DNA from 2 places in the Rhizobium sp. H4 genome. Region 2 is predicted to be linked to the other one. Evidence: predicted binding sites of a transcription regulator. Region 2 holds the regulator's gene; the other holds the start of a gene.
What was found. The regulator LexA, encoded in region 2, represses DNA repair genes until DNA is damaged. The targets are predictions, from matches to a motif close to TGTTCNNNNTGTGTTCNG.
Positions count from the first base shown of each region.

Region 1: C4N04_RS26235 (glycosyl transferase) is a predicted target of LexA. The motif match lies at 4,571-4,588, and genes of this name have one in related genera.

Region 1 covers NZ_PSOW01000020.1:17,544-33,068, forward strand. The annotation lists gene C4N04_RS26215 (tetratricopeptide repeat protein) at 7-1,842, shown strand; gene C4N04_RS26220 (4-(cytidine 5'-diphospho)-2-C-methyl-D-erythritol kinase) at 1,855-2,748, shown strand; gene moaB (molybdenum cofactor biosynthesis protein B) at 2,748-3,299, shown strand; gene C4N04_RS26230 (hypothetical protein) at 3,326-3,640, opposite strand; gene C4N04_RS26235 (glycosyl transferase) at 3,999-4,517, opposite strand; gene C4N04_RS26240 (PA0069 family radical SAM protein) at 4,657-5,814, shown strand; gene C4N04_RS26245 (ribonuclease HII) at 5,981-6,670, shown strand; gene C4N04_RS26250 (F0F1 ATP synthase subunit B) at 6,966-7,457, opposite strand; gene C4N04_RS26255 (F0F1 ATP synthase subunit B) at 7,461-8,084, opposite strand; gene C4N04_RS26260 (F0F1 ATP synthase subunit C) at 8,162-8,389, opposite strand; gene C4N04_RS26265 (F0F1 ATP synthase subunit A) at 8,457-9,209, opposite strand; gene C4N04_RS26270 (AtpZ/AtpI family protein) at 9,272-9,610, opposite strand; gene C4N04_RS26275 (cell wall hydrolase) at 9,883-11,118, opposite strand; gene C4N04_RS26280 (potassium transporter Kup) at 11,383-13,281, opposite strand; gene C4N04_RS26285 (magnesium transporter CorA family protein) at 13,300-14,274, opposite strand; gene C4N04_RS32300 (hypothetical protein) at 14,289-14,663, shown strand; gene C4N04_RS26295 (Mrp/NBP35 family ATP-binding protein) at 14,729-15,525, opposite strand, start outside.
Region 2 covers NZ_PSOW01000003.1:206,466-221,990, forward strand. The annotation lists gene C4N04_RS05935 (LpxI family protein) at 1-639, shown strand, start outside; gene lpxB (lipid-A-disaccharide synthase) at 636-1,805, shown strand; gene gltA (citrate synthase) at 1,841-3,130, opposite strand; gene C4N04_RS05950 (ComEC/Rec2 family competence protein) at 3,421-5,853, shown strand; gene lexA (transcriptional repressor LexA) at 5,834-6,553, opposite strand; gene C4N04_RS05960 (VOC family protein) at 6,750-7,646, shown strand; gene kdsA (3-deoxy-8-phosphooctulonate synthase) at 7,643-8,488, shown strand; gene eno (phosphopyruvate hydratase) at 8,630-9,904, shown strand; gene C4N04_RS05975 (septum formation initiator family protein) at 10,041-10,361, shown strand; gene pdhA (pyruvate dehydrogenase (acetyl-transferring) E1 component subunit alpha) at 10,507-11,553, shown strand; gene C4N04_RS05985 (pyruvate dehydrogenase complex E1 component subunit beta) at 11,570-12,967, shown strand; gene C4N04_RS05990 (pyruvate dehydrogenase complex dihydrolipoamide acetyltransferase) at 12,983-14,323, shown strand; gene C4N04_RS05995 (SGNH/GDSL hydrolase family protein) at 14,343-14,984, shown strand; gene C4N04_RS06000 (GNAT family N-acetyltransferase) at 14,987-15,525, shown strand, end outside.

The DNA.
Region 1 (15,525 bases), on a different contig from region 2:
TTCCTTATGCGGCAGAGAATTGCCATCCGTCTTCTTACGAGCGCAGCATTGGCGGCTGTTCTTTCGCTCGGCGTCGTCGCCGGCGTGAATGCCGAGGATGCGGCCAAGACGGCGGGCGATGCCGGCAACACCGAGACCTTCAATGCCGATAGCGTCACCACCTTCTCCGGTGCCTTCCTCGCCGCACGCACGGCCGATGTCGATCACGATTATGAAACGGCGATCGCACTCTACAAGAAGGCGCTTGCGATCGAGCCCGGCAATCCGGAGATTCGCCAGCGGCTGATGATCTCACTGCTGCTCAACGGCGACATCAAGGAAGGCGTCAAATATGCCAACGACCTGAAGGGCGATCCCTCGGTCGAGCGCATCACCACGATCGTGCGCGGCATGGATGCCGTGCGCCGCGATGACTACAAGAGCGCCGAAGCTATCCTGAAATACAAGGGTCCGAACGATCTCGACCGGATGATGAACGATCTGTTGCTCGCCTGGGCTCGCGTCGGCGCCGGCCGCGGCAAGGAAGCACTCACCATGGTCGAGAAGATGAAGGGGCCGGACTGGTTCCGCATCTTCCAGAATTACAATGCCGGCGCGATCGCCATTGCCACCGGCGACGTGAAATCCGCCCGAAAGCATCTGAACGACGCCGTGCTCGACAAGGAGGGCGGTGCGACCGCGCCCGATACCTTCATGCGGGCTGTCATGGCGCTTGCCCGCCTCGAAGCAACACAGGGCAACAAGCAGAAGGCGCTCGACGCCGTTTCCGTCGGCGACAACCTGCTGCCGAATTACGCGCCGCTGAACGCGCTGCGCGACAGTATCGAGAAGGGCGAGAAGCAGGAACAGCAGGTCAAGACCGCCGCAGAAGGGGCCGCCGGCGTGCTGTTCTCGGTCGGCGGCGCGCTGAATCGCGACGGCGCCGAGGATATCGTTTCGCTCTACCTGCAGACGGCCAAAGCGCTCGACCCGAACAGCGCCGATACGCTGGTGCTGCTCGGCGGCATCGCCGAGAAACAGAACCAGATGGACCGCGCCATCGCGCTCTACAAGAAGGTGCCGGAGAATTCACCGATGCGGCGCATCTCCGAGCTTCAGCTCGGCCTTGCCCTTGCCCAGGGCGGCAAGGTGGACGAGGCGCGCAAGCACCTGCAGGCGCTGATCGCCTCCGACCCGAAGGACATCCGCAGCTACCTCGCCTATGGCAGCGTGCTCTCCGACGCCAAGGACTACGAGGCGATGGCCGCCAATTACGACAAGGCCGTCCAAGTGATCGGCCCGATTCCCGGCCGCGCCAACTGGAGCGTTTTCTTCCAGCGCGGCATCGCCTATGAGCGGCTGAAGAAGTGGGACCAGGCGGAGCCGAATTTCCGCAAGGCGCTGGAGCTCAATCCCGATCAGCCGCAGGTGCTGAACTATCTCGGCTATTCCTGGATCGACATGAACCGGAACCTCGACGAAGGCCTCGGCATGATCAAGAAGGCCGTCGAGCTTCGCCCCGACGATGGCTACATCATCGATTCGCTCGGCTGGGCCTATTTCCGCCTCAACCGCTTCGACGATGCCGTCGACGAGCTGGAGCGGGCCGCACAGATCAAGGCCGGCGACGCGACGATCAACGACCATCTCGGCGACGCCTACTGGCGCGTCGGCCGCAAGCTCGAGGCCGTCTATCAGTGGAACCGGGCGCTAGCCTCCGAGCCGGAAGCCGCCGAAATTCCGAAGATCAAGGACAAGGTCGCCAACGGCCTGCCTCCTGCGAGCGACGATGCCAAGGCGGCCGACAAGAAGCAGCCGGATCCGGCGCCCGTCACCCCGCCGCCGGTCGACAAGAAATCCTGACGGGCGCGGAGCATGCCTGAAGAGGGCTTGGCCGAGGCTTTCGGCGTCACCGAAATGGCGCGCGCGAAGATCAATCTCGCTTTGCATGTGACCGGCCAGCGAGCAGATGGCTATCATCTGCTCGACATGCTGGTGACTTTCGCCGATTGCGGCGACCGGCTGGGCTTTCTGCCTGCGCAGGCCGACGCTTTCACGCTGTCGGGCCCTTTCGGCGAGACGCTTGCCGGCGACGGCACCAACCTGGTGCTGCGGACACGCGATCTCCTGCGCGAGCAGCTCGGTGCCCTCGCCTTTCCTGTGCATATTCACCTTCAAAAGAACCTGCCGATCGCTTCCGGCATCGGCGGCGGCTCGGCCGATGCGGCCGCGACGTTGCGCGGGCTGATGCGGCTCTGGGGCATGGACTTGCCGGTGGAGACCCTTGCCAGCCTTGCGCTGAAGCTCGGCGCCGATGTGCCGATGTGCCTTGAGAGCCGACCGCTGATTGCCCGTGGGATCGGCGAAAGAATCGAAGTCGTGCCTGATCTGCCGGCCTTTGCCATGGTGCTCGCCAATCCCCTGAAGGGCGTATCGACGCCCGAGGTCTTCCGCCGGCTGGCGGGCAAGAACAATCCGGCTCTGCATCTCGCCCGCGGTCTGTCCGGGACTGACGGCTGGCTTACGGCGATCGGCGCGGCCCGCAACGATCTGGAACCGCCGGCGCGCGAACTGGTGCCGGAGATTACCGTGATCTCGCAGATGCTGCAGGCCCAGGGCGCGCTCATCACCCGCATGTCCGGCTCCGGCGCCACCTGTTTCGGGATCTTTTCGACAATGGCGGCTGCGCAAGAGGCGGCTGCAGCTCTTCACGGCGATCGGCCCGACTGGTATGTCCAGGCGACGGAAACGGTTTCGGGAGGCATGTAATGGCAGGTCTGGACGAAAAGCGGCCGTTTATCGCCGTCGGCATCGCTGTCCTCACGGTCTCGGATAGCCGCACGCCGGAAACCGACAAATCCGGCGACACGCTGGCGGCGCGGATCACCGAAGCGGGGCACCGGCTGGTCGACCGGGCGATCGTGCCTGACGACCGGGACAAAATCGCCGCGCAGGTCAAGGCCTGGACCGAACGGGACGACATCGATGTCGTCATCACCTCAGGCGGCACCGGCTTTACCGGTCGCGATGTGACGCCCGAGGCGCTGGAGCCCTTGTTCGAAAAGCGTATGGACGGCTTTTCCGCGGTCTTTCACCGCATTTCCTACGAGAAAATCGGCACGGCGACGATCCAGTCGCGCGCCACGGCGGGTGTCGCCAATGCCACCTTCATCTTCGCCCTGCCGGGCTCGCCCGGCGCCTGCCGGGATGCCTGGGACGGTATTCTGAAGGGGCAGCTCGACTACCGCAGCACGCCCTGCAACTTCGTCGAAATCATGCCGCGGCTCGACGAGCACCTGAAACGCGGCGCAACGAAGTAGACTGCCGGCAAAAGAGCGGACGGCTTTTATGTGGCAAGGCCAGGCAAGGCGGGCATCGAATCCCAGCTGTCCCCTGACAGCAGGATGCAGCTTATGCCGTGGACATCGGTGACGACGAGCGTCCAGGTTCCGCTTTTGGCAGCATAAACCTCAAGAACGGAGTTCTGGTTTATCAATCCGACTGCGGTGAGCTTTTCAGTGAAATTCCTATCAAGGAATTTGACGACGTCGGATCGGCCTGCGCAACTGAGCATCGTCTGCGACGCTGCCGAATGCGGATGCGCGATTATCAATGTCGGCAATATGACGGCCGCCAGGCCGTAAACCATACCGCGTACCACGACGCACCTCCTCTCGCCGGGAACCCGGCAGAAGAGGAGATTTTCGCTGACCTGTTCCGCCGTCCACCGGCATTCCATGGCCATCCGTTGCGAAGCGAGGCGTCTTCGGCGGCGCCATGGGAGGATTATAGCGCGAAAACTTATTGGGGGCTATCTTCTGCGCGATCGGTGGGAGAGTGCGATCGCCGCCGTCGTTCCTAGACTGGCCCCTCATCCGCCTGCCGGCACCTTCTCCCCGTAAACGGGGCGAAGGGGACATGTCGCAACCTCTCCGTTCCCCGCTGACGTCTCGCAGGGCACGTCCCCTCGCCCCGTTTTTACGGGGAGAGGGTTAGGGTGAGGGGCAGCTTCTGGTATGCTACCGCGCAGCGCGCGCCACCCAGGAAGGTATCAATTCACACGCGAGCTTGCGCGGCTTTTGACCCTTGACGAAGTCGGCAAGGCGCATGCCGCTCCTGGCCGCGGCCAGCGCCTTGCTCTTCGGCATCAGCAGACCAAGCTCCAGCGGCGGCGCAGCGCGGCCGATGCGCTCGAAAAACGGGCGCCGGTAACCGCGCGAGGCGGTGAAGCGGGCCGGCAGCTTGTTGAGCGCGATATATTCGGCAATCTCGTCGATCCAGCCGGCCTGCGGGCGTGCACCCGGTTCGACGAAAAGCAGCCAGTCGCCGCGGGCGGAACCGACGATGTCCTTGATATCCCACTGCGAATGAACCCGGCAGCCGGCGGCGTCGGCGACCCGCGAAGTGCCGTCGCGCGAACCGTGATCGAGCACCACCACATCGCTGATAAGACCCTCCACCGCACCCGCCACCAAGACCGATAAGGTCTGGGCCAGCTCGGATTCCTGATCCTGACATTCGAGAACAACCGTCAACATTGTCTAGTCATAATGCGCCGCACAAATTTTTGCCAGAGGCGTATTCAGTATTTTGTTCTTGCATTGTTCTCGTTTTGCCGATAGGAATTTAATCAGCAAAACGGGCGGAGGCGATCGCTTCCCGCCGCGGGAGAATCCGATGAGAGAGCAGTCCCTGGCAGGGCAGGCCGCATTCGCGCCTGCCAATACGGCAGATATTGCCGATGCGATGATCGTATCCTCCGGGCTGAGGGTCGAGGTCGACCGGCGCCGCGGGCGCGGGGCCGGGCTGAACCCGACCGGTCGCTTCGAGGCGCTGCAGCGCGAGACCTTTGACGACGGCTGGCAGACGCTGGAAGAGCTGCCGCCGTTCAAGACCGAGGTCCAGATCGAAAAGCCGCGCACGGCCATCACCCGCAACGAATCGCCCGACGTCGCTTTCGATCGCTCGATCAATCCCTATCGCGGCTGTGAGCATGGCTGCATCTATTGTTTCGCCCGGCCGACACACGCCTATATGGGACTTTCGGCGGGGCTCGATTTCGAAACCAAGCTGTTCGCCAAACCGGATGCGGCAAAGCTGCTGGAGCGGGAGCTCGCCAAGCCGGGCTACAAGGTGCGGGCGATCGCGATCGGCACCAATACCGACCCCTATCAGCCGGTCGAGAAGGAATGGCGCATCATGCGCGGCATTCTCGAGGTTTTGAACAAGGCGAACCATCCGGTTTCGATCGTCACCAAGTCAGCGATGATCCTCAGGGATCTCGACATTCTGCAGGAGATGGCGGCGAAGAACCTGGTGCGCGTCGGCATCTCCGTGACGACGCTCGACCGCAAGCTTGCCCGGACGATGGAGCCGCGCGCCGCCACGCCGCCGCGTCGGCTGGAGACCATTCACACGCTGTCGGAAGCGGGTATCCAAACGGCCGTGATGGCCGCCCCGCTGATCCCGGCGCTGAACGATCACGAGCTGGAGCGCATCCTCGAATCGGCCAACGCGGCCGGCGCCGTCGAGGCGAGCTATGTCATCCTGAGGCTGCCGCTCGAGGTCAGCCCGCTCTTCCGCGACTGGCTGCTGCAGCATTATCCCGATCGCTACCGGCATGTGATGTCGCTGGTGCGCTCAATGCGCGGCGGCAAGGATTACGATGCAGAATTCGGCAAGCGCATGAAGGGCGCCGGTCCCTATGCGTGGCAGATCGCCCGGCGCTTCGAAATGGCGGCGAGGCGTTTTGGCCTGACGCGACGCGGTATGCCGCTGCGCGACGACCTGTTCGTGCCGCCTGATGGCAGCGGCGTACAGCTGTCGCTGCTCTGATTTAAAGAATTTGCGCATCGGCCTTCGAAAAACCGCCCTGTTTTCGAGCCCCGAGCGCAATTCCAGCGGATGGCCCTGACCGCCACCATCCGCCGGACCGTCCCCGGCCCGCCGCCCTGATCCGGGGACTTGCGGGAAATCGGGTTGGCGTGCGAGGTTCAGCCGCATGAGACCTCGCACGCCACCCGATTCTCCCCTGCTTTTCGACACGGCTCCGCTCGTGCCGGATTTCCGCCTGGAGCTCAAAGCCCGCAAGGCCGGCCACTGGCCGGTTGCGGGCGCCGACGAGGCCGGCCGCGGGCCGCTTGCCGGGCCGGTCGTCGCCGCCGCCGTCATCCTCGATCCGAAGCGCATCCCCGAGGGCCTCAACGATTCCAAGCAGCTTTCGGCGCAGCGGCGCGAGGAATTGTTCGTGCAGATTCTCGCGACCGCGACCGTCTCGATCGCCTCTTCCAGCTCGACGCGCATCGACGAGACGGATATCCGCAAGGCAAGCCTCGACGCCATGCGCCGCGCCATCTGCAGCCTCGCCGTTCCTGCCAGCTACGTGCTGACCGACGGGCTCGACGTGCCGCCCGGCCTCGATTGCCCCGGGCAGGCCGTGGTCAAGGGCGATGCCCGCTCGGTCTCGATCGCCGCCGCCTCGATCGTCGCCAAGGTGACGCGCGACCGGATGATGGCGCGTGCCCACAATGTCTTTCCGGATTACGGCTTCGCCGCGCATGTCGGCTACGGCACGGCGCAGCACCGCGCCGGCATCGAGAAACACGGCCCCTGCTCCCTGCACCGAATGAGCTTCCGGCCGTTGCGCAAGGGCGAGGACGGACCCGAGACGGATGAGTTGATACCGGAATAGGTCGGCTCAAATAGAACGCCGTGAATTGTCGAGGGCTGCCCCTCATCCGCCTGCCGGCACCTTCTCCCCGCGCGCGGGGCGAAGGGGATATGCCGCACGCTCTCCGTCCCCCGCTCGCCTCTCGTGTGGCACGTCCCCTCTCCCCGTAAAACGGGGAGAGGGTTAGGGTGAGGGGCAGCCATACGCGCCAATCAAAACAACAGCATCACACACCCGGGATGGCTCCGAGAGAAGCGTCATAACAAGAAAAGGCCGGGACATGCCCGGCCTTTTCCCTCATTCCATTCGATACCGCTCAGTTGAGCCGCGTCTTGACCTGGCCAACGGCATTGCCGAAGAGTTCGGACTGGACCTTGCCATCCGCCTTCTTGGCGAGCACCGTTTCAGCGGCCGCGATCGCCAGATCGACGGCGGCGGAACGGACCGCCTTCATCGCTTCGGCCTCGGCCTGCAGTATCTTCTGCTCGGAGAGCGCCGTGCGATTGGCGACGAATTCTTCCGTCTTCTTCTTCGCTTCGGCAGTCAGCATCTCAGCTTCGCGCTCAGCGGCAGCAACGATGTGCGCCGCCTCGGCTTCCGCTTCCTTGCGCTTGCGCTGGTATTCGGCGAGCAGGTGCTGGGCCTCCTCGCGCAGACGCTTGGCTTCGGCCAGCTCGTTGCGGATCTGATCGGCGCGGTCGTCGAGCGAGCGCGCCATCATTCCGGGGACCTTCAGGTAGACAACCAGCGCCAGGAAAAGGACGAGGCCGACAAAGGCGAAGAAAGTCGCGTCAAGGTGAAATTCCATCGATCAAGCCTCCTTCTTGGCGGCCGCGACGGCAGCGGCGACATCAGCCTGGGCAGCATTGCCGCCAATCAGCTGTTCGACGACGGCAGCCGCCGTTTCCTCGGCAATGGTGCCAACATCGGCGAAAGCCTTCGCCTTGATGTCGGCGATGCGGACTTCGGCAGCCTTGATCTTTTCCGACAGGCTCGCCTCGACAGTGCGGCGTTCCTCTTCGGCCTTGGCCTTGGCGGCGTCGCGCGCGGCGGAGCCGATCGCATTCGACTTGGCGCGTGCTGCGGCCAATTCGCCTTCATAGGTCTGGACGGCGGCGTCGGCTTCCGCCTTCAGCCGGCCTGCTTCTTCCAGGTCCTGGGAGATGCGCGTGTGGCGCTGATCGAGGATGGCCCCGATGCGCGGCGCGATGACCTTTTGCATAAGGAGGTAGAAGACGCCGAACGTAATCACCAGCCACAGCAGCTGGGACGAGAAGGTCGTCGAATCGAAGGGCGGGAACGGGCCACGGGCGTGTTCGCCTTCGGCTACGCCGGTCTCGGTATGGACCTCGCCTGCGGCCGGAGCGCCATGCGCATCCGTGCCGGTCGCTGCCGCCGGTGCTTCTTCAGCGTAAGCCGGGGTCACAAAAAACATGCTCACCTCCAGGTGGACTGCAAATGCAAAGGATCACGGCTTGCGGTCGCAGGCCGTGATCCATCTATCCGCCGAAATCAGACGGCGAAGAGGAGGAGGAGAGCGACGAGCAGCGAGAAGATGCCCAGAGCTTCCGTAACGGCGAAGCCGAATACCAGACGGCCGAACTGGCTGTCAGCGGCAGACGGATTGCGCAGAGCGCCGGAGAGGTAGTTGCCGAAGATGTTGCCGAGGCCGAGAGCCGTACCGGCCATACCAAAGCAAGCCAGACCTGCACCGATGAACTTTGCTGCTTCCGCTTCCATGTTGAACTCCTTTGAAATGGTTGTTGCGGCGAATGACTGACGCCCTTTGACGTCGATGTCGTTATCCTTAGTGCCCGCCCGGATGGATCGCGTCGTTGAGGTACATGCAAGTCAGCACCGCAAAGACGTAAGCCTGAAGGAAGGCAACGAGGAACTCGAGACCGGTCAGGGCGACGGTCATGATGAGGGGAAGAACGGCTCCGCCGATACCGACTGCACCGAGGGCTCCAAGCGAGGCAACGAAGCCTGCGAACACCTTCAGCGTGATGTGACCGGCGAGCATGTTTGCAAATAGACGAACGGAGAGCGAAATCGGACGGGACAGGAAGGAAATGATTTCGATCAGGACGACCAGCGGCAGCAGAAGGCCGGGCACGCCCGAGGGCACGAAGACGTTCAGGAAGTGAAAGCCGTGCTTATAGAAACCGTAGACCAGGACCGTGCCGATGACGAGGAGCGCCAGCGCGAAGGTGACGATGATCTGGCTCGTCACCGTGAAGAAATAGGGGAACATGCCGAGCAGGTTCGCCGTCAGGACGAACATGAAGAGCGAGAAGACCAGCGGGAAGAACTTCATTCCCTGCTTGCCTGCGCCTTCTTTCAGCATATTGGCGATGAATTCATAGGACATTTCCGCGACCGACTGCGAACGGCCCGGCACGATGGCGCGGTTCGAGGTCGCGAAATAGAGAAAGCCTGCGGCAACGGCAGCCGAAGCGGCCATGAACAGCGATGCGTTGGTGAACGAAAAATCAATTCCGCCGATTTCGATCGGGACAATCTTCTGGATCAGGAACTGATGAGTCGGATCGTTAGACACCGCTTGTTCTCTCTCTTTGGCCCGCAGGACGCGGGGTCATTGCACTGGACCGGGACCGGTCCTTATTTCTTGTCGTCCTTGTCGTCCAGGGGATGGGCCACCACCCCCGCAGAACGCAGCACGTTCAGAACGCCGGCACAGAATCCGAGAAGCAGAAGAACAATCATTCCCCAAGGCGCCGTGCCAACAAAACGGTCGAAGACATAGCCAAGAACGGCACCGACGATGATGGCGGCAATGAACTCGCTGGAAAGCTTCATCGCCTGGGCATAACCTTTGCGGCTTACCTCGGCGCGGGCTTCGTTCGCCTCGTCCATTTTCGCCTCGACGCGCTTGGTCGCGAGTTTCGCTTCCAGTTGCGCACGGCGCTTCTCAAGACTTTCTTCGCGGTCGTCCGCCATGGATCTATCCTCGCCTGCCCGTCGCCCGCACTCCCGCTACCCCGGTCATTCGGACCCCGGACGCGAAGGTTGAGACCCTTCCGGCCCGTTCTGAAGTCGCGCGCAACATAGTTTTAGGGATTAGTATAGTCAAGGCGTAGACAGCTTCTGTCCAGCGAGAAAATAGTCACATGGAATCAATGAGATAAAGCGATCGCGGGTCGATCGCACAAATTCGACGGAAAGAATCCGCTTTTCGGGGCCGGAAATCGGCCGGACCCGGACGATTTATCTCAGCTCCAGCCGCCGCCATAGGTGCGGTAGAAGACGTGGAGACCGATGCGGCCGACCTTTTCCATGGTCTTTGCCCATTTCGGCCGGACGTAGACGGCGTGGTAATGAGTCGCCGAGCCCACCTGCGGCAGCCAGATTTTGCCTGCTGTCACCGCCATCGCCACATCGCGGGCCATCCGCCAGTGATATTCCGAGTTCACCCTGTCCTTGATGGCGTCGCAGGCGAAGGAAAACTGGCAGCGGTTGCGCCAATCCTCGTTCTGATAGACGACGCCGCAGATGGTCTTCGGATAGGCAGGATTGCGGACGCGATTGAGAATGACCTGAGCAACGGCCGCCTGCCCCTTCACCGATTCTCCGCGCGCCTCGAAATAGATGCCGGAGGCAAGACATTGCTGCTCGCGGGCGGAAAAGACGCTCGGCGGCAGCACGCTAGCGGCCCAGGCGTGATCACGCGGGCCGATCTCGGGGACGAAGCGGCCGCTGTCCTGATCGGTCAGGATCGAATCGAAGGGCGACTGGCTGGCATAGTCGGGTGTTGCCGGCGCATAGGCCGTCGCCAGCACGTCGGCCTTGTTGCTGGTGACGAGGTTTGCCAGCACCGCCGGCACGCCGTTGTCGGTCACCACCGCCTGCTTCTTATAGAAAGAAGTGGCGATCTCGATTTCCTTGCCCTGGATCTTCGGCTTGACGAAGGCCGATCGGTCCTTGAGGTCGAAGCTCGGGGTGAACAGCATCCTGGTGCGCTCGAGAATGGAGCCGGCGGAAAAATCCTTCGGCGGCTGCATCTTTTCGACGGCGACGATGCGGCCCTTCTTCATGCCGCGATTGACGCGATCCTCGTCCGGCGTGTCCTCGTGGCCCTTGGCCGCGCCCTTGTCCTTGGCAGCGCCCTTGTCCGGGGCAGAGAAAGCGACCTTGCGGCCATCCGGCAGCACCATGCCGGCGCCCGACGCGATCGAACCCGTCACATCAGGATCGGCAAAGGCGAGTTCAGCCTGATGAATGGAGCCGGCCGGAGAATTGGTCAGAACCATACGCCAGCTCTCGCCGTCACGATCGAGACCGGCGAGCATGGTGGCGAGGTCGGCGTGGGAGGCGACGCTCGGGAAGATCAGCCAGCCGGCAAGACCGAAGATGACAGGTGACACCCAGTTCTCGGGAAGCAGCTTGCTACGGGAGGGACTCTTTCGACGCAACACGAACTCCGGGCATGGAACGCGGGAACATTCCATCGAAAATCTCTCATTAACCTTGACGTCCGGTTAACGGGTCGTGCCGGAATGTGACCATCGGCGGTTTTGGATATTCCGATTTGGCTGGTTTGACGGGACGCATCCCCAAGCTCCGTCATCCTCGGCCTTGAGCCGAGGATCCATGCCGCTGCTTATGGTGGGTGCCGTGTGGATGCTCGGCTCAAGGCCGAGCATGACGGAGGACGAGGTGACGGAAGTGCAAGACAGCGGGGAGACCCGCGTCAGGGCTGTCGCCCGCACCCGTCAAATAATGACGTGCGACCCCAGTTCGACCACGCGGTTTGCCGGCAGGCGGAAGTAGTCCGAAGGGTTGGTGGCGGCGTTGGCAAGCGCGATGTAGAGCCGGTCCTGCCAATAGGGCATGCCGGACTTGGCGTCCGGCACCAGCTTGCGGCGGCCGAGATAGAAGGAGGTCGACATGATGTCGAACTTCAACCCGGTCTTGCGCAGCGTCGCCAGGGCCTGCGAGACATTCTGCGATTCCATGAAGCCGAACAGCAGTTCGACGCGGGAGAACCGCTCGGAGATCGGCTCGACCTTGTAACGGTCGTGGCTCGGCACGCGCGGCTTGTTGACGGTGCGGATCGTTAGGATGACGTTGCGGTCGTGCAGCACGTGATTGTGCTTGAGATTGTGCAAGAGGGCGGCCGGGGCCGATTCCGGATCGCTGGTCAGGAAGATCGCAGTGCCCGGAACCTGGGCCGGCGAATGCTCGCTCTTGCGCTCGATGGAACTGACGAACGAGGCGAGCGGAATATCTGTATGCCGGGTCTTTTCCAAGAGGATCGCGGTGCCGCGGCGCCATGTCCACATGACGATGGTAAAGGCGGTGGCGATCAGGATCGGGATATAGCCGCCATCGTGGATCTTCAGAAGGTTGGCGCCAAGGAAGATCAATTCGAGCACGACCAGCGGCGCAAGCGCGGCCACCGCGAGGGGGAACGACCAGTTCCAGCGGGCGCGGACGAATTCGAAGGCCATGATCGAGGTGACGACCATGGCGCCGGTGACGGAAATGCCGTAGGCGGTCGCCAGCGCGTCCGAGGTCTTGAAGCCCAGTACCAGGAAGATGACACCGAAGAACAGCACGGCATTGACCGACGGCACGAAGATCTGCCCGGTATTGGTTTCCGAGGTGAAGAGGATTTCCATGCGCGGCAGGAAGCCGAGGTTGATGCCCTGGCGCACCATCGAGAACGCGCCGGTGATAACCGCCTGACTGGCGATGATCGTCGCGGCGGTCGCCAGGATGACGACCGGCAGCAGCGCCCATTTCGGATACATCAGATAGAAGGGATCGGACATCGTCATCGGATTGCCGAGAACGAGAGCGCCTTGCCCGAGATAGTTCAGCGTCAGTGCCGGGAAGACCAGCAGGAACCAGGCCCACTGGATCGGGCGGCGGCCGAAATGGCCGAGATCGGCATACAGCGCCTCCGCACCCGTTACCGTCAGGAAGACGGCGCCGAGCACGACGATTCCGTAAAAGCCCTCATGCAGCAGGAAGGCGACGGCATAATAGGGATTGAAGGCGGCAAGGATGCCGTAGTCATCGGAGATATGGGAAATGCCGGCGGCCGCCATGACCAGGAACCAGACGGCGGTGATCGGGCCGAAGAATTTCGCCACCGCGCCGGTGCCGCGCGATTGCACGACGAAGAGCAGCGCCAGGATCACCACCGAAATCGGCACGATATACTCCGACAGCCTTGGTGTGACGAGCTTCAGGCCCTCGACCGCCGACAGCACCGACAGCGCCGGCGTGATCATCGCATCGCCGAGAAAGAGGGCAGCCCCCATCAGGCCGAGCAGCATCAGTATGGCGGTGTGGCCGTTGGCGGTCTTCATCAGAAGGGCAAGCAGCGACAGCGTGCCGCCCTCGCCTTCGTTATCGGCGCGCAGCAGGAAGAGCACATATTTGATGGTGACGATGATCGTAAGCGCCCAGATCATCAGCGAGATCAGGCTGATCACCTCGAAGCGGGTGACACCGTCATGGGCGACAGGCTTCAGCGCCTCGCGAAAAGCATAGAGCGGGCTGGTGCCGATATCGCCGTAGACGACGCCGACGGAACCGAGCGCGAGATAAAAAAGCTTGCGCGGCGTCATTTGGCGTTCGTGCGGATGGCTCTCTTCGGACATGAAATTTCAACAGGCTTCTCAGAGCCAGCCTTTCCAGCGAAAGAAGAAAAAGGGGATCACGGCTGATATCACCATCAAAGCCAGTGAGAAGGGGTAACCCGCCGTCCAAGCCAGCTCCGGCATGACCTGAAAGTTCATGCCATAGACGGATGCGACCAATGTCGGCGGCAGGAACACGACCGAGGCGATCGAGAAGATCTTGATGATCGAGTTCTGTTCGATGTTGATCAGGCCGAGCGAGGCGTCGAGCAGGAAGGTGATGTTGGCGGCGACAAAGGCGGCATGCTCCGACAGCGACTGGATGTCGCGCGAGATGGTGCGGCAGAGCTCCTTCGCCTCGTGGTCCTGCTGGATCGCCGGGATCGTGTGAAAGAATGTCAGAAGCCGGGAAAGCGAGCCGAGACTATCGCGCAGCTTGCTGATCATGCGGTGATGACCGGCAATATCGCGCAGTTTTTGCTCGAGATAGTTCGAAGGCTTGCGCACCTTTTTCGCCCGGCCGAAGACATGCGTCGACAAAATGTCGATGCGCGAGACGGAGGTTTCGAGGATTTCGGCGGTGCGGTCGACGATCGTCTCCAAGAGCTTGGCGAGAAGGGCAGAACCACTGCGCCAGTTTTCCGGCAGCCGGTGAAGGGCGGCGATGAACAGCGCGAAGGATTTTGGATGGGCGTAACGGATGGTGACCAGACGGTTTCCGGCCAGAATGAAGGCGACATCGGTCAGCGTCGGCGCGTCGGTCTCCGCCTTCCAGACGAGCGAAGCGGTCATGAAGACGGCGTCGTTTTCGATGTAAAGGCGAGCCGAAGGTTCGATATCCTTGAGATCCTCGCGGGTCGGAACTTCGATGCCGAGAACCTTCTCGACATAAAGCTCCTCCTCGCGGCTCGGCTCGACCATGTCGATCCAGACGACATCCTCGGGAAAGGATGCCGGCTGCGAGAGATCGCGGATCTCGACCGATTTGCAATTGGAGCAGTAAGCGGTGATCACCGGCAGTGTCTCCGATGCTCACGACGCTTGGTGGCCATCGCCATTTTCATCGGAAGCCTTTCCATGCCGCCGCCATCGCGGCGGCGCGAAGGTCGCTCGTCCCAGGTCCAAACGGAAGCGGATCAAGAAAGTTCATAAAACTCCGGCTGCATCCGGCCTTCAAGGCCACCATGCGCATTGTGCTCCACCGCATCGCAGTTACCAATCCTTCGATCTTGCAGGCGGGCCAGAACCTTCGAAACGAAGGGCGGCCGACATTGAGCATCTGCAGCAACGCCATCATGGCGCCGCGGCATATGCAGCAAAGCCGTGAAATAATCAAGACATCTTCCGTGAAGCGCGGCTTTTCACCACGTTTCCCCCACAATCGGGGTGATCGCAGGCGGTGATTCGGCGCTTGGCCTTCCGGTATGTCCTTATGCCGGCGCCGCCGTGGGGTTCCGGCAGGCCAGCGCTATTCGAAGACGATCGCCGGAGCCGGTCGCCAGGACTGGCCGGCGAGCTGCTCCCAGACCTTGGCGGCGATGCCGCGATAGATGCCGGCGACGACGCCGTTCGGATCGGAGGCGACGAGCGGGGTGCCGGCATCGGAGGTTTCACGGATATTCATCGTCAGCGGCACTTCGCCGAGGAAGGGCACGCCGATGCGCTCGGCCTCCTTGCGGGCGCCGCCGTGACCGAAGATGTCGTAACGGGTGCCGGTATCGGGCGCGATGAAATAGCTCATGTTCTCGACGATGCCGAGCACCGGCACCTCGACCTTGCGGAACATGTTGAGGCCCTTGCGGGCATCGATCAAAGCGAGATCCTGCGGCGTGGAAACGATGACGGCGCCGGCAAGCGGCACCTGCTGGGCCATGGTCAACTGCGCATCGCCGGTGCCGGGCGGCATGTCGACGACGAGGACGTCGAGCTCGCCCCAGGCGACTTCGCGCAGCATCTGCAACAGCGCCGACTGAACCATCGGCCCGCGCCAGATCATCGCCGTCTCCTCGTCGACGAGGAAGCCCATCGACATGACCTTGAGGCCGTAATTCTCCATCGGATTGATGATGCGGCCGTCGATCTGCGTCGGGCGGCCGGATATCTTCAGGAGCCGCGGCATCGAAGGGCCGTAGATATCGGCATCGAGAATGCCGACGCGAAGGCCGTTGGCGAGCAGGCCGAGCGCCAGGTTGACGGCGGTGGTTGATTTGCCGACCCCGCCCTTGCCGGAGGCGACGGCGATGATGGCGCCGATGCCGGGCACGC
Region 2 (15,525 bases):
AGCGTGCGCCGCCGGCCGGAATGGCGTGAGGTGCGCCCGACGCTGCGTATTCTGATGAGGGTGCCGGCTGCGATCCGCACCCTGCTCTCCGGCGGCGACGATACGGTCCTGCAGATGGTGATCCGGCTGATCGAGGGAAATGGCCGGCGCGTCGTCGGCGCCCATGAGATCGCCCCCGACCTGCTGGCTTCCGTCGGTCCGCTTGGCGCCGTCACACCCGGTGACGAAGATCGGCGCGATATCAGCCGTGCTGCCGAAGCCGCCGAGACGCTCGGCCGGCTGGATGTCGGGCAGGGCGCCGTCAGCATCGGCGGGCGGGTTGTCGCACTGGAGGGTCTTGAGGGCACCGACGAGATGCTTGACCGTGTCGCCGGGCTCAGAGCCGCCGGGCGCATTTCGACGCGCCGCCGCGGCGTGCTCGTCAAGCTCTGCAAGCCGCAGCAGGATATTCGTGCCGACCTGCCGGCGATCGGCGTTTCCACGGTGCTGAACGCCGGTAAAGCCGGCCTTGCCGGTATCGCCGTCGAAGCCGGCCGCTCGCTGGTGCTCGATCGTGCTGCCGTCATCCGCGCCGCCGACGAGACAGAGCTTTTCGTCTGCGGCATTGATCGCGGCCTGCCGGAATGGGGGCTGGAATGAACGGCGCGCCGCTGAAGATTGCCGTCATTGCCGGTGAGGTGTCAGGCGATCTCCTCGGCGCCGACCTCATCGCTGCGCTGAAGCGCATCCATGACGGACCGGTGGAACTTGTCGGCGTCGGCGGGGAGGGGCTGCAGGCGGAGGGCCTGCGATCCCTGTTCGATTTTTCCGAACTGTCGATCATGGGCATCACCCAGGTGCTGAGCCGGCTGCCGAAGCTGTTTGGCCTGATCCGCCGGACAACGGCCGAGATCATCGCCGCGAAGCCTGACATTCTGCTCATCATCGACAGCCCGGATTTCACTCATCGCGTGGCAAAACGTGTCCGCACGGCGCTGCCGGATTTGCCTGTCGTCAATTATGTCTGTCCGAGCGTCTGGGCCTGGAAGGAATATCGCGCCAACCGCATGCTTGCCTATGTCGATCACGTGCTCGCCGTTCTGCCTTTCGAACCGGCGACGATGCAGCGCCTCAACGGCCCGGCAACGACCTATGTGGGGCATCGCCTGACCGCTGACCCTGCGCTCCTGGAGACCCGACGCCTGCGCGCCGGAAGACGGCCCGGCAGCGGCACAATCCTGCTTCTGCCCGGCTCACGCTCCTCGGAAATCCAGAAGCTCCTGCCGCATTTCGAGGCGGCGGTGAGCGAACTTGTCTCCCGCAATGGGCCGATGCGTTTTATCCTGCCGACGATGAGACACAAGGAAGGGCTTGTGCGCGAATTGACTGCGAAATGGGCGGTAACGCCGGAGATCGTTATCGGCGCAGAAGCAAAGTGGAAGGCTTTCGTCGAGGCCGATGCGGCCATGGCCGCATCCGGAACCGTTATTCTCGAGCTGGCGCTTGCCGACGTTCCCGTCGTCTCAGCCTACAAGGTCGACTGGATCATGCGGTTGCTGACATCGGGCATCAAGACCTGGACAGGAGCGCTGCCGAACCTGATCGCCGATTACGCGGTCGTGCCGGAATATCTGAACGATATCGTTCGCGGGGCAAGTCTCGCACGCTGGATGGAAAGGCTGTCGGCCGACACTCTCCAGCTCAAGGCGATGAAGGAAGGCTATGAGCTGATCTGGCAGCGCATGCAGACCGAAAAGCCGCCCGGCGAACATGCTGCCGAAATCCTGCTCGAGGTGCTGAAAAAGAAAAAACCCGGTCGTTTCTGACCGGGTTTTCGTTTGAGCCGATTGGTCTCAAGCGATCAGCGCTTCGAAACCGGGATGTAGTCGCGCTTCGGTTCGCCGACATAGAGCTGGCGCGGACGGCCGATGCGCTGTTCCGGATCCTCGATCATCTCGTTCCACTGCGCGATCCAGCCGACGGTGCGGGCAAGCGCGAAGAGCACGGTGAACATGGTCGTGGGGAAGCCCAGCGCCTTCAACGTGATGCCGGAATAGAAGTCGATGTTCGGATAGAGCTTCTTCTCGATGAAATATTCGTCGGTGAGCGCGATGCGCTCCAGCTCCATCGCCACTTCCAGCAACGGATCGTCCTTGATGCCGAGTTCGCCGAGCACTTCATGCGTCGTCTTCTGCATGATCTTGGCGCGCGGATCGTAGTTCTTATAGACGCGGTGGCCGAAGCCCATCAGGCGGAAAGGATCGTTCTTGTCCTTGGCGCGGGCAATATACTCAGGAATGTGGTCGACCGTCCCGATCTCCGTCAGCATGTTGAGCGCTGCTTCATTGGCGCCGCCATGCGCCGGGCCCCAGAGGCAGGCGATGCCGGCGGCGATGCAGGCGAACGGGTTGGCGCCCGACGAACCGGCGAGGCGGACCGTCGAGGTCGAGGCGTTCTGCTCGTGGTCGGCATGCAGGATGAAGATGCGGTCCATGGCGCGCGAAAGCACCGGATTGACCACATATTCCTCGCACGGAACGGCAAAGCACATGCGCAGGAAGTTCGACGCATAGTCGAGATCGTTCTTCGGGTAAACGAAGGGCTGGCCGATATGGTACTTGTAGGCCATGGCCGCAAGCGTCGGCATCTTGGCGATCATGCGCAAGCTGGCGACCATGCGCTGGTGCGGATCGGTGATGTCGGTGGAGTCATGATAGAAGGCCGACAGCGCGCCGACGCAGCCGCACATGACGGCCATCGGATGCGCATCGCGCCGGAAGCCGGTGAAGAAGCGGCTCATCTGCTCATGCACCATGGTGTGATGCGTGACGCGATAGTCGAAGTCCTTCTTCTGCGCTGCCGTCGGCAGTTCGCCGTAGAGAAGCAGATAGCAGACCTCGAGGAAGTCGCCATGTTCGGCGAGCTGCTCGATCGGATAGCCGCGGTGCAGCAGAACGCCTTCGTCGCCATCGATATAGGTGATTTTGGATTCACAGGATGCGGTCGAGGTGAAACCCGGATCGTACGTGAAGGAGGCGGTGTTCTTGTAGAGAGCACCGATATCGATGACGCTCGGGCCGATCGTGCCGCTTTTGACGGCGAGGTCGACTGATTTGTCACCGATTTTTATTGTTGCGCTTTGATCCGTCATGCTGATCCTCCGAAATGTCGGTGGCGCCACAAAAGCGCCATAGGGGTTAAGCGTCCTTTGCGATAGCTATATGATCGCGAGGCTAATGCCAAGTTACCGTGACGCCATTTTGTGCATTGCGGCATCACCTTTTAGGCACTGCAGCGATGAGCAGCACGCATAGCGGAAGCCGATGATTCGACTGTTCTTTTCGCGCTCGCAATTTTCGCCCGTATTTCAATCGATTATTCTTGCCGGATGAGCTCGGAGGTTGCATTCTGGGCCCAGGGTAAGGTCATTTTGGGCGGCGCATGCAGGAGTTGACGACAGTCGAATTGCGGCCGCAAGCAGGCGTCGGCCTTGCCGATCACGTCGCGTTTCCGGCTCCTGCCGTGGGATCGCGGCCGGCAAAAACGCAGTCTGCGGTGCCATTGCGCCACCGGCTGACGACCGCGGTCGCACAATTGCTGCGCGCTGCCGGCCGTTTGCTCAGCGAGGAGGCCGACCACGGCCGCCTGCTCCTGTTCTCGCCGGTCTTCCTCGGCGCCGGCGCGGCATACTGGTTTCTTGCTGCAACGGATTTTCCGCTCATTCCATCGTTGCTCTGCCTGTCGGTGCTGATGCTTGCGGTGCTCGTCGCCGGCCGCAGCCGGCCGGCCTGGCGGGCAACCTTTATGGCGCTTGCCCTCGTGGCATGCGGCATGCTCTGTGCGCAGCTCGAAAGCCGGCGGGCCTCGACTGTCATCCTCGATTCATCCGTGACGACGACGGTGACCGGCCGCGTCGAGCGGCGCGAAGGCGACGATCGCGGGCGGTGGCGCTATGTTCTTGCGGTCACCGGCACCGAGGCGCCGCAGGTGAAGCGGCCGCCGAGGCGCATAACCGTGATCGCCCGCGGTGCCGATGCGCCTTTCGACCTCGGTGACATCATCACCGGCCGAGCGCGGTTGACGCCGCCGGCGGGGCCGGCGCTTCCCACCCTCAACGACTTTTCCTTCGGTGCCTATTTCGATGGCATCGGCGCCAACGGCTTCTTCTACGGTGCGCCCGAGAAAGTCGATGTGCAGGCGGGCCCGCAGGCTGCGAGATCGACATCCGACGCTCTGCTCGAACGGCTTTACCGGCTGCGCAGCGGCATCGGCGATCGTATACGCTCTATTCTGCCCGGCGACACGGGCGCTTTTGCCGCTGCTCTCGTGACCGACGAGCGGCGCGCCATCTCGAAGGAAACGACGGAGGCGCTGCGTCAGTCCGGCCTTGCTCATATCGTGGCGATCTCGGGCCTTAACATGGCGTTGTCGGCCGGCATCTTCTTCGTCGGTTTCCGGATGCTGCTCAGCCTCGTTCCGGGTGTCGCTCAAGCCTATCCGACAAAGAAGATCGCCGCCGCCGGCGCACTCGTCGCCGTTACAGCCTACTTCCTGATCTCAGGATTCGGGGTTTCGGCCGAACGCGCCTTCATCATGATGGCGATCATGCTGATTGCCGTCTTCTTCGACCGGCCGTCGATCAGCCTGCGCAATGTCGTTCTCTCGGCGCTCATCATCATCGCCATTTCACCCTCCGAAGTCCTGGGTCCGAGCTTCCAGATGTCCTTTGCCGCGACTTTGGCACTGGTATCGGGCTATCAGCTGTGGAAGGACCGGCGCGTCCGGGAAAACCCGTTGCTGAAGCTGCCGGTCCTGCGGCCGGTCGTGGCGGTCGCCGGTTTCTTCGGCGGCGTCTTCCTGACCTCGCTGATCGGCGGCTTTTCCACGGCGCTGTTTGCGGTCGAGCATTTTCATCGCCTGACAGCTTATGGCCTGCCGGCGAACCTTGCGACGATGCCGATCATCTCCTTCATCGTCATGCCGGCCGGGCTGCTGGCGATGTTGCTCATGCCGTTCGGCCTGGACGCTCCGCTCTGGACTGTGGTCGGCTTCGGCCTCGATCTGGTGATTGCGGTCGCCAAGACGGTGTCCGGCTGGGGCGGCGATATCGACCTCGGCCGTTTGCCCGCCTGGTATTTCGCCGTCGCCGTGGCAGGCTTTCTGCTGCTGACGCTGCTCCGCACCCGATTGCGCCATGCCGGCACATCGATCCTCGCCGTCTCGACGCTTATCGTGCTGATCCTGCCGGGTTCCCGACCGCCGGATCTGGTGATTTCCGAGGATGGTGGTCTGGTCGCGCTCGTCGCGACGGCGGCAATGGCTTCCAACCGTGAAAACCCGCCGGACTTCATCTTCGACCAGTGGCAGAGAGCGCTGGTCCTGCCGACGCACCACCCGCCGAAGATGCTGGATGGCCCTGCCATCCCGCCGCAGGGTGAGGACCGCCGCCTCAGGCTTTCCCGCGATCAGCAGAATGAGGCGAGGACGGCAATGGTGGCCGCCGCAGCCGGCGGTGAGGCAAATCGTTTTTCCTGCGTCAAGAAAGCCTGGTGTATCGCCAGGCTCGGCAATGGCCATGTCGTCGCCGTCATCGACAATGCCGCCTATCTCGGCCCGGCCTGCGACGCCAGCGAGATTGTCGTGACCGCGGTGCGCCTGCGTTTCGACCGCTGCCACTCGGGTGCGACACTCTTCACCGGCGAGACGCTGCGCAGGACCGGTTCCGTCGAATTGCGTTTTGCGCAGACAGGCCTCGAGGTCGCAACCGCATTCGATGCCTTGTCGCGTCCATGGATGCGCCATCGCGCCTATGATTGGCGCAAAGACGCTTTTACCGAATCAGCTCCGTTGGCTGTCAGTGATAACGGCGAATGAGGCCGACCAGCTTGCCCTGCACCTTGACCCGGTCAGGCCCGAAGATGCGGGTCTCGTAAGCCGGGTTGGCGGCTTCGAGGGCGATCGAGGCGCCCTTGCGGCGAAAGCGTTTCAGCGTCGCTTCCTCGTCGTCGACCAGCGCAACGACGATATCGCCAGGGCTTGCGGTGCTGCCGTTGCGGATAATCACGGTGTCGCCGTCGAAGATCCCGGCGTCGATCATCGAATCGCCCTTGACCTCCAGCGCGTAATGTTCGCCCGAGCCGAGCATATCCGCAGGAACGACGATGTCGTGCGTATTGTTCTGGATAGCCGAGATCGGAACGCCGGCGGCGATCCGGCCCATGACCGGCACGGAGACAGAGCTGCCGTTGTCGGCGATCGGCTTTGCGGCAGCGGGGGCGGCGACCGGCTGGGGCTTGCCGAGGCTGCCTTCGATAACGCTCGGTGAAAAACCGCGGCGCGGCTGAAGACTGGGGCTATAGGCCTCCGGCAGCTTGATCACTTCCAAGGCCCGGGCCCGGTTCGGTAGGCGGCGAATGAAACCACGTTCCTCCAGCGCCGTGATCAGGCGATGAATGCCGGATTTCGAGGCCAGATCCAGGGCATCCTTCATCTCGTCGAAAGAGGGAGGAACGCCGGATTCCTTCATGCGCTCATGAATGAAAAGGAGAAGCTCCTGTTGTTTGCGCGTGAGCATCGACGTCAGACCCCTGATTGAAACAAATCCAGAACGGACACTATATGTTCCATATGTGTTCCGCAAGTAGCTAAATTTCCGTAAAACTTCGCGCCAACTCGTCGAGATTTTTATTTTCATTCGCCGGATTGGCGCACATGTCTTGCATTGGGAATGGGGCTGTCGCACATCTCTTTGACGTGTCAGGAGGGATCCTATGATCGCACATTCCGCCAAGCCGCACCCGCTGGATCATGTCGTGCTGCCCGTCGTCAATATCGATCTGGCGCGCGAAAGGCTCGGCAAGCTCGGCTTTACCGTCGCCGCCGATGCGCGCCATCCGTTCGGAACGGAAAATGCCTGCGTCTTTTTCGCCGACAAGACCTATATCGAGCCGCTCGGCGTGGCGAGCGTCGAGGAGAGCGAGGCGGCGGCCCGTCAGGGGAATGTCTTCGTCGCCCGCAATCGTGCCTTCCGCTTCCGCTGCGGCGAGGAGGGCCTTTCGGCGCTGGCCTTCCTCACCGAGGATGCCGGCCTCGATCATCGGCGATTCGTCGGCAACGGCGCGAGCGCCGGCGAGATGTTGCAGTTCAGCCGGCCGATGCGAATGCCGGACGGTTCGGAAAGCGTCGGCAGCTTCAAACTGGCCTTTTCAAGCGATCTGCGCGCGCCCGACTTCTTTCTCTTCACCTGTCAGCGCATCAATTCGTTCCCGGCCGACCGCGCGGCGCTGGAGGCGCATGCCAACGGCGTGACGGGCCTTGCCGAGATCGCGCTTTGTGCGCCGGAGCCGGCTGCGTTTGCCGCCTTCGTTGGTCTTGCCGTCGGGCAAACGGCGGTGGAAAAAACCGGTTTCGGCATGAATATCGCGGCATCGAATGCCAAGATCAGCCTGATGACGCCGGAAGGGCTGGAGGCCTATTTCGAGCCTGTCGTCTCCTCCGCCGATCGTGGTCTGCGCGGCCGGGCAATCCTCTTCACCGTTACCGATCTTGCCGTGACAGAAGCGCATTTGGCTGCTAACGGAGTGACATACACACGCAAGAACAATCGCATTCTGGTGAAGCCCACGCCCGGGCAGGGCGCGCTTTTTGCCTTCGAGGAACCACGATGAGCACTGATACAAATTCCGAGGTCAAGATCGGCGAAGGCGAAGGCCAGGTCACCTTTTCCAATACCGGCCGCCTGTCGCTGATTGCCGGCCCCTGCCAGATGGAGAGCCGTGATCACGCTTTCATGGTCGCCGGCACGCTGAAAGATCTCTGCGCAAAGCTCGGCATCGGCCTCGTCTATAAGAGTTCCTTCGATAAGGCGAACCGCACCTCACTCTCGGCCGAGCGCGGCATCGGGCTTGAAAAGGGCATGCAGGTCTTCGCCGACCTGAAGCGGGAATTCGGCTTTCCCGTCCTGACCGACGTCCACACCGCCGAGCAATGCGCCGAGGTGGCGGAGGTGATCGACGTTCTGCAGATCCCCGCCTTCCTATGCCGCCAGACGGATCTTCTGATCGCTGCCGCCAAGACGGGCCGCGTCGTCAACGTCAAGAAGGGCCAGTTCCTCGCCCCCTGGGACATGAAGAATGTCCTGAAGAAGCTCAATGCCAGCGGCAATCCGAACGTGCTGCTGTGCGAGCGCGGCGCCTCCTTCGGCTACAACACGCTGGTTTCCGACATGCGCTCGCTGCCGATCATGGCGGCGATGGGCGCGCCCGTCATTTTCGATGCGACCCATTCCGTCGCCCAGCCCGGCGGGCAGGGCGAGTCCTCCGGCGGCCAGCGCGAATTCGTCGAAACGCTGGCGCGCGCAGCCGTGGCGACGGGTATTGCCGGTGTCTTTCTCGAAACCCACCAGGACCCTGACAACGCTCCGTCCGACGGCCCGAACATGGTCTATCTCAAGGACATGCCGCGACTGCTTGAGAAATTGCTTGCGTTCGATGCGGTTGCCAAGGCTTGACGTTCAACAGGTTGACACGACCGTGGTTTAGGCCACTTCAGAACGCCGGTACGAAGGCTGGAAATTGCGGCATTGTAATTTGCACGCCTTCGATTATGACAGGCTTCGAACGATTGATCACCCACCGAGCAGGAAGAACCCATGACTGCAATCACCGATATCATCGCCCGCGAGATCCTCGATAGCCGTGGCAACCCCACCGTCGAAGTCGACGTCTATCTCGAAGACGGCAGCATGGGCCGCGCGGCTGTTCCCTCGGGCGCCTCGACGGGCGCCCATGAGGCGGTCGAGCTGCGCGACGGCGGCAAGCGCTACCTCGGCAAGGGCGTAGAGAAGGCCGTCGAGGCCGCCAACACAGAGATCTTCGACGCCATCGGCGGCATCGACGCCGAAAACCAGATCCAGATCGACAACATCATGATCGAACTGGACGGCACGCCGAACAAGTCGCGTCTCGGCGCCAACGCCATCCTCGGTGTGTCGCTCGCCGTCGCCAAGGCTGCCGCCCAGGCCTCCGGCCTGCCGCTCTACCGTTATGTCGGCGGCGCTTCGGCGAGCCTGCTGCCGGTGCCGATGATGAATATCATCAACGGCGGCGCTCATGCCGACAATCCGATCGACTTCCAGGAATTCATGATCCTGCCGGTCGGCGCCGATTCGATCGCCGAAGCCGTGCGCATGGGTTCGGAAGTCTTCCATACGCTCCGGAAGGAGCTTGCAGCCCAGGGCCACAACACCAATGTCGGCGACGAAGGCGGTTTCGCACCGGGCCTGAAGAGCGCTTCGGAAGCCCTCGACTTCATCGTCAAGTCGGTTGAAAAAGCCGGCTACAAGCCGGGTGAGGACATTTACCTCGGCCTCGACTGCGCCTCGACGGAATTCTTCAAGGACGGCAAATACGTGCTCGAAGGCGAAGGCCGCACGCTCGAATCGGGCGCCATGGCCGAATATCTGGCCGAACTCGCCGCCAAGTACCCGATCATCTCGATCGAGGACGGCATGGCTGAAGACGATTGGGACGGCTGGAAGGCGCTGACCGACCTCACCGGCAAGAAGACGCAGCTCGTCGGAGACGATCTCTTCGTCACCAACTCCGCCCGTCTGCGCGACGGCATCCGCATGGGTGTCGCCAACTCGATCCTCGTCAAGGTCAACCAGATCGGTTCGCTGACGGAAACGCTCGATGCGGTCAATACGGCGCACAAGGCGGCCTACACCGCCGTCATGTCGCACCGCTCCGGCGAGACCGAGGATTCGACCATCGCCGATCTCGCGGTTGCCACCAACTGCGGCCAGATCAAGACCGGTTCGCTGTCGCGTTCCGACCGCCTCGCCAAGTACAACCAGCTGATCCGCATCGAGGAAGGCCTTGGGCCGCAGGCCCAGTATGCCGGCCGCTCGATCATCCGCGGCTGAGCAAATCTGATTTCAATGGCTTCACCCGCGCCCACCTGGCGCGGTTTTTTTATTGCCTGATTTTTACGGTCAACGAACGGTTAATCTCTGCGCATTATGCTGAACGAATTGGTAATGCGTTCAAGAGCATACGTGTATGTGGACAAAGCATCATAAGAAGAGAAAGCTCGGTCGCTTCGTCATTCCGGCCATGACGGTCGCCTTCCTTTCCTATTTCGGTTATCATTGCATCCATGGCGATTACGGGTTGCGGGCGACGGAGACGTTCGAGCGTCAGCGCGTCGAGCGCGAAAAAGAGCTTGCGGTATTGAAGGCGAAGCGCGAACATCTGGAAAGTCAGGTCGCGCTCCTCAGTGACGGTTCGCTCGACAAGGATATGCTGGACGAAAAGGCGCGCTATCAGCTGAATATGTCGCGCGCGGACGAGATCGTCATATTCAACCATTATTCCAATTAACCTGAATTCGGTTAATTTCAATTTCTGCTGTATTTCCAACAGCTTGGTGACGAATACGAGCCATGCAATTATGGCATTGCTGTGGTCATATTTCTTCCCTATGGTACGCGCCATCGAGAAACGACAAACCCATAGGGAGGGTTGAATGGCGCCGCGAAAGACCGCGACCGTTTCCAGCCGCAAAACTGCAGCAAAACCAGCAGCCAAAGCATCGAATGGAGGCCCGGTAGCCGACTTCGATCGGGATGAGGAACTCAAGGCCTATCGCGAGATGCTATTGATCCGCCGCTTCGAGGAGAAGGCCGGTCAGCTTTACGGCATGGGCTTCATCGGCGGCTTTTGCCATCTCTACATCGGTCAGGAAGCTGTCGTCGTCGGCATGCAGATGGCGCAGAAGGAAGGCGACCAGGTCATCACCGCCTATCGCGACCACGGCCATATGCTGGCAACCGGCATGGAAGCGCGCGGCGTCATGGCCGAGCTGACCGGGCGCCGCAGCGGCTATTCCCACGGGAAGGGCGGCTCGATGCATATGTTCTCGAAAGAGAAGCATTTCTACGGCGGTCACGGCATCGTCGGCGCCCAGGTTTCGCTCGGAACCGGTCTCGCCTTTGCCAATCGCTACCGTAACAACGGCAATGTCGCGATCGCCTATTTCGGCGACGGCGCCGCCAACCAGGGCCAGGTCTACGAGAGCTTCAACATGGCCGCTCTCTGGAAGCTGCCGATCGTCTATATCGTCGAGAACAACCGCTACGCCATGGGCACGTCGACGGCCCGCGCCACCGCGCAGTCGAACTATTCGCTGCGCGGCTCCGGCTTCGGCATCCCCGGCATCCAGGTCGACGGCATGGACGTGCGCGCCGTCAAGGCGGCGGCCGACGAGGCGCTCGAACATTGCCGCTCCGGCAAGGGCCCGATCATTCTCGAAATGCTGACCTACCGTTATCGCGGCCACTCCATGTCCGACCCGGCGAAGTATCGCTCCAAGGAAGAAGTGCAGAAGATGCGCTCCGAGCAGGATCCGATCGAGCAGGTCAAGGCGCGCCTCATCGAAAAGGGCTGGGCCTCCGAAGACGATCTGAAGGCGATCGACAAGGATGTCCGCGACATCGTCGCCGACAGCGCCGACTTCGCCCAGGCCGATCCGGAGCCGGATGCATCCGAGCTCTACACCGACATTCTGCTCTAATCGGGGGAGGGAACCCATGCCCATCGATATCCTCATGCCCGCCCTCTCTCCGACGATGGAAGAAGGCACGCTGTCCAAATGGCTGAAGCAGGAAGGTGACAAGGTCACCTCCGGTGACGTGATCGCCGAAATCGAAACCGACAAGGCGACGATGGAAGTCGAAGCCGTCGACGAAGGCATCATCGGCAAGCTGCTGGTCGATGCCGGCACTGAAGGCGTCAAGGTCAACACCAGGATCGCAGTGCTGCTGCAGGACGGCGAATCGGCTGACGCGATTTCCACCGCTCCTGCCGCTGCTCAGCCGGCTCCGGTCGCTGCTCCGCAGGTTGCTCAGGAAGAAAAGCCGACAAATACCGGTTCCGCTTCTGCTCCCGTTCCCGCAGAGCCCAAGGCCGTCGTTCCGAACGACCCGGAAATCCCGGCCGGCACCGAAATGGTGTCGATGACCGTGCGCGAAGCGCTCCGCGACGCCATGGCCGAAGAAATGCGCGCCAGTGACGACGTCTTCGTCATGGGCGAGGAAGTCGCCGAATACCAGGGCGCCTACAAGGTCACTCAAGGACTGCTGCAGGAATTCGGCCCCCGTCGCGTCATCGATACGCCGATCACCGAACACGGCTTTGCCGGTGTCGGCGTCGGCGCCGCCATGGCCGGCCTTCGCCCGATCGTCGAATTCATGACCTTCAACTTCGCCATGCAGGCGATCGACCACATCATCAACTCGGCCGCCAAGACGCTCTATATGTCCGGCGGCCAGATGGGCGCTCCGATCGTCTTCCGCGGCCCGAATGGTGCAGCCGCCCGCGTCGGCGCCCAGCACAGCCAGGATTATGCGGCCTGGTACAGCGCCATCCCCGGCCTGAAGGTTGTCATGCCCTACACGGCATCCGACGCCAAGGGCCTGCTCAAGGCGGCGATCCGCGATCCGAACCCGGTCATCTTCCTCGAAAACGAAATTCTCTACGGCCAGCACTTCGATGTGCCGAAGCTCGATAATTTCGTCCTGCCGATCGGCAAGGCCCGCATCCATCGTCAGGGCAAGGACGCTACCGTCGTCTCCTTCGGCATCGGCATGACCTATGCGACGAAGGCGGTTGCCGAACTCGAAAAGATCGGCATCGACGTCGAACTGATCGACCTTCGCACTATCCGCCCGATGGACCTGCCGACGGTTATCGAATCGGTCAAGAAGACCGGCCGCCTCGTCACCGTCGAGGAAGGTTATCCGCAGTCCTCCGTCGGCACCGAAATCGCCACCCGCGTCATGCAGCAGGCCTTCGACTATCTCGATGCGCCGATCCTGACGATTGCGGGCAAGGACGTGCCGATGCCTTACGCCGCCAATCTCGAAAAGCTGGCGCTTCCGAACGTCGGCGAAGTCGTCGATGCGGTGAAGGCTGTTTGCTACAAATAAGGGGAGGGTATCTCGATGCCGATCAATATCACGATGCCCGCCCTCTCTCCGACCATGGAAGAAGGCAATCTTTCCAAGTGGCTGGTCAAGGAAGGCGACAAGGTCAAGTCTGGCGATGTGATCGCCGAGATCGAGACCGACAAGGCGACGATGGAAGTCGAAGCCGTCGATGAAGGCACGGTCGCCAAGCTCGTCGTTGCCGCCGGCACCGAGGGTGTCAAGGTCAACGCGCTGATCGCCGTTCTCGCCGCCGATGGCGAGGATGTCGCCGCCGCCGCAAGCGGCGCAGGATCCGCCGCTCCGGGAAAAGCTGAGGCCGCCCCGGCTGCGAAGGCCGAGGCTGCACCGGCCCCGGCCGCTCCGGCTGCTGCGCCCGCTGCCGCACCCGCGGCAGTTTCGGCCGGCGGCAACCGCACCTTCTCTTCGCCGCTTGCCCGCAGGCTAGCGAGAGAAGCCGGCATCGACCTTTCGGCTGTCGCAGGCTCGGGCCCGCACGGTCGTGTCGTCAAGAGCGATGTCGAAGCCGCCGTTGCCGGCGGTGGCGCCAAGGCTGCGCCCGCACCGGCTGCTGCTGCTCCGCAGGCCGCCGCGGCTCCGGCCGCCGCAGCGCCGAAGGGCGCTTCCGAGGAAGCCGTGCTCAAGCTCTTCGAGCCGGGCTCCTACGAGCTCGTGCCGCATGATGGCATGCGCAAGACGATCGCCCGGCGCCTGGTTGAATCCAAGCAGACGATCCCGCATTTCTATGTCAGCGTCGATTGTGAGCTCGACGCTCTGATGGCGCTGCGTGCCCAGCTGAACGATGCGGCGCCCCGCAAGGACAACGCTCCGGCCTATAAGCTTTCGGTCAACGACATGGTCATCAAGGCCATGGCGCTGGCGCTGCGCGACGTTCCCGAGGCCAACGTGTCGTGGACGGACAGCAACATGGTCAAGCACAAGCACGCCGATGTCGGCGTCGCCGTCTCGATCCCCGGCGGCCTGATCACCCCGATCATCCGCAAGGCCGAGCAGAAGACGCTGTCTGTCATCTCCAACGAGATGCGCGACCTCGGCAAGCGGGCCAAGGATCGCAAGCTGAAGCCCGAGGAATATCAGGGCGGCACCAGCTCCGTCTCCAACATGGGCATGATGGGCGTCAAGAACTTCGCCGCCGTCGTCAACCCGCCGCATGCGACGATCCTGGCGGTCGGCGCCGGCGAGCAGCGGGTCGTCGTCAAGAACGGCGAAATGGCGATCGCCACGGTCATGAGCGTCACGCTTTCGACCGACCATCGCTGCGTCGACGGCGCGCTGGGCGCCGAGCTTCTCCAGGCCTTCAAGGGCTACATCGAAAACCCGATGGGCATGCTTGTCTGATCGCGAAGCGGAGGCGGAAATGACCAAGACCGTTCTTTGCTATGGCGACTCGCTGACCTGGGGTTATGACGCCGAGACGATCGGCCGTCATGACTACAAGAATCGCTGGCCGAGCGTGCTTCAGGCAGCGCTCGGCAGCGAGGCCCGCATCATTGCCGAAGGCCTGAACGGTCGCACCACCGCCTTCGACGATCACCTCGCCGATTGCGACCGCAACGGGGCGCGCGTCCTGCCGACGATCCTGCAGACGCATGCGCCGCTCGATCTTGTCATCCTCCTGCTCGGCACCAACGACATGAAGCCGGTCGTGGCGGGTTCGGCCTTTGCCGCCTGCCAGGGCATCAGCCGCCTCGTGCGGCTGATCCGCAATCACGCCTGGCCCTTCGAATTCGATGGGCCGGAGATCCTGATCGTGGCGCCACCGGCGATCTGCGCGACGGGCAATGTGCCTTTTGCCGCATCCTTTCCCGGCGGAATCGAAGAATCGGCCAAGCTTGCAACGCTCTATCGTGACCTTGCCGACGAACTTGGCTGCGGCTTTTTCGACGGCAATTCCGTCGCCAAGACCACGCCGATCGACGGCATTCATCTCGACGCGGAGAACACGCGTGCGCTCGGACGCGGCCTGGAATCGATCGTGCGGATGATGCTGGGGATCTGAAAATGGCTGCCTTCGTCGCCCTGCGGCAGGCCTCGCGGCGGGATGCCTCGGAGCTGGCGATCCTGGCGGATATCGCCTCGCATGGCTTTGCCTCCTGGCTCTGGTTCGCCGATGTGGCGAACGGCATAAGCGACACGCCTTTGGAGCGGGGGCGGCTGAAAATGAGTGAGGAGGAGGCTGTCGGCGGCTGGCGGGATGCGGTGATCGCCGAGGCTTATGGCGAGGTTGCGGGCGTGGCAATCGGCCATACGCTCGGGGAAGGCATAGGCGATATCGAGGCGACGAGCGCGGCGACCGAGCCGATGCTCGTCTTGCAGAAGACGGTTGTGGGAAGCTGGTTCATTGGCAGTCTCGGCGTCTACCGCCATCTGCGTGGCATCGGCATCGGGCGAACGTTGCTGGAGGATCAGATCGACAGGGCCGATGGCCGGCCTGTCAGTCTCATTACCGCAAGTGATAACGAGGCGGCTCTGTCGCTTTATGGAAGAAACGGATTCTCGGAGGCTGCGCGCGCTGATGCCGTGCCGCTCTTCGAAAACAG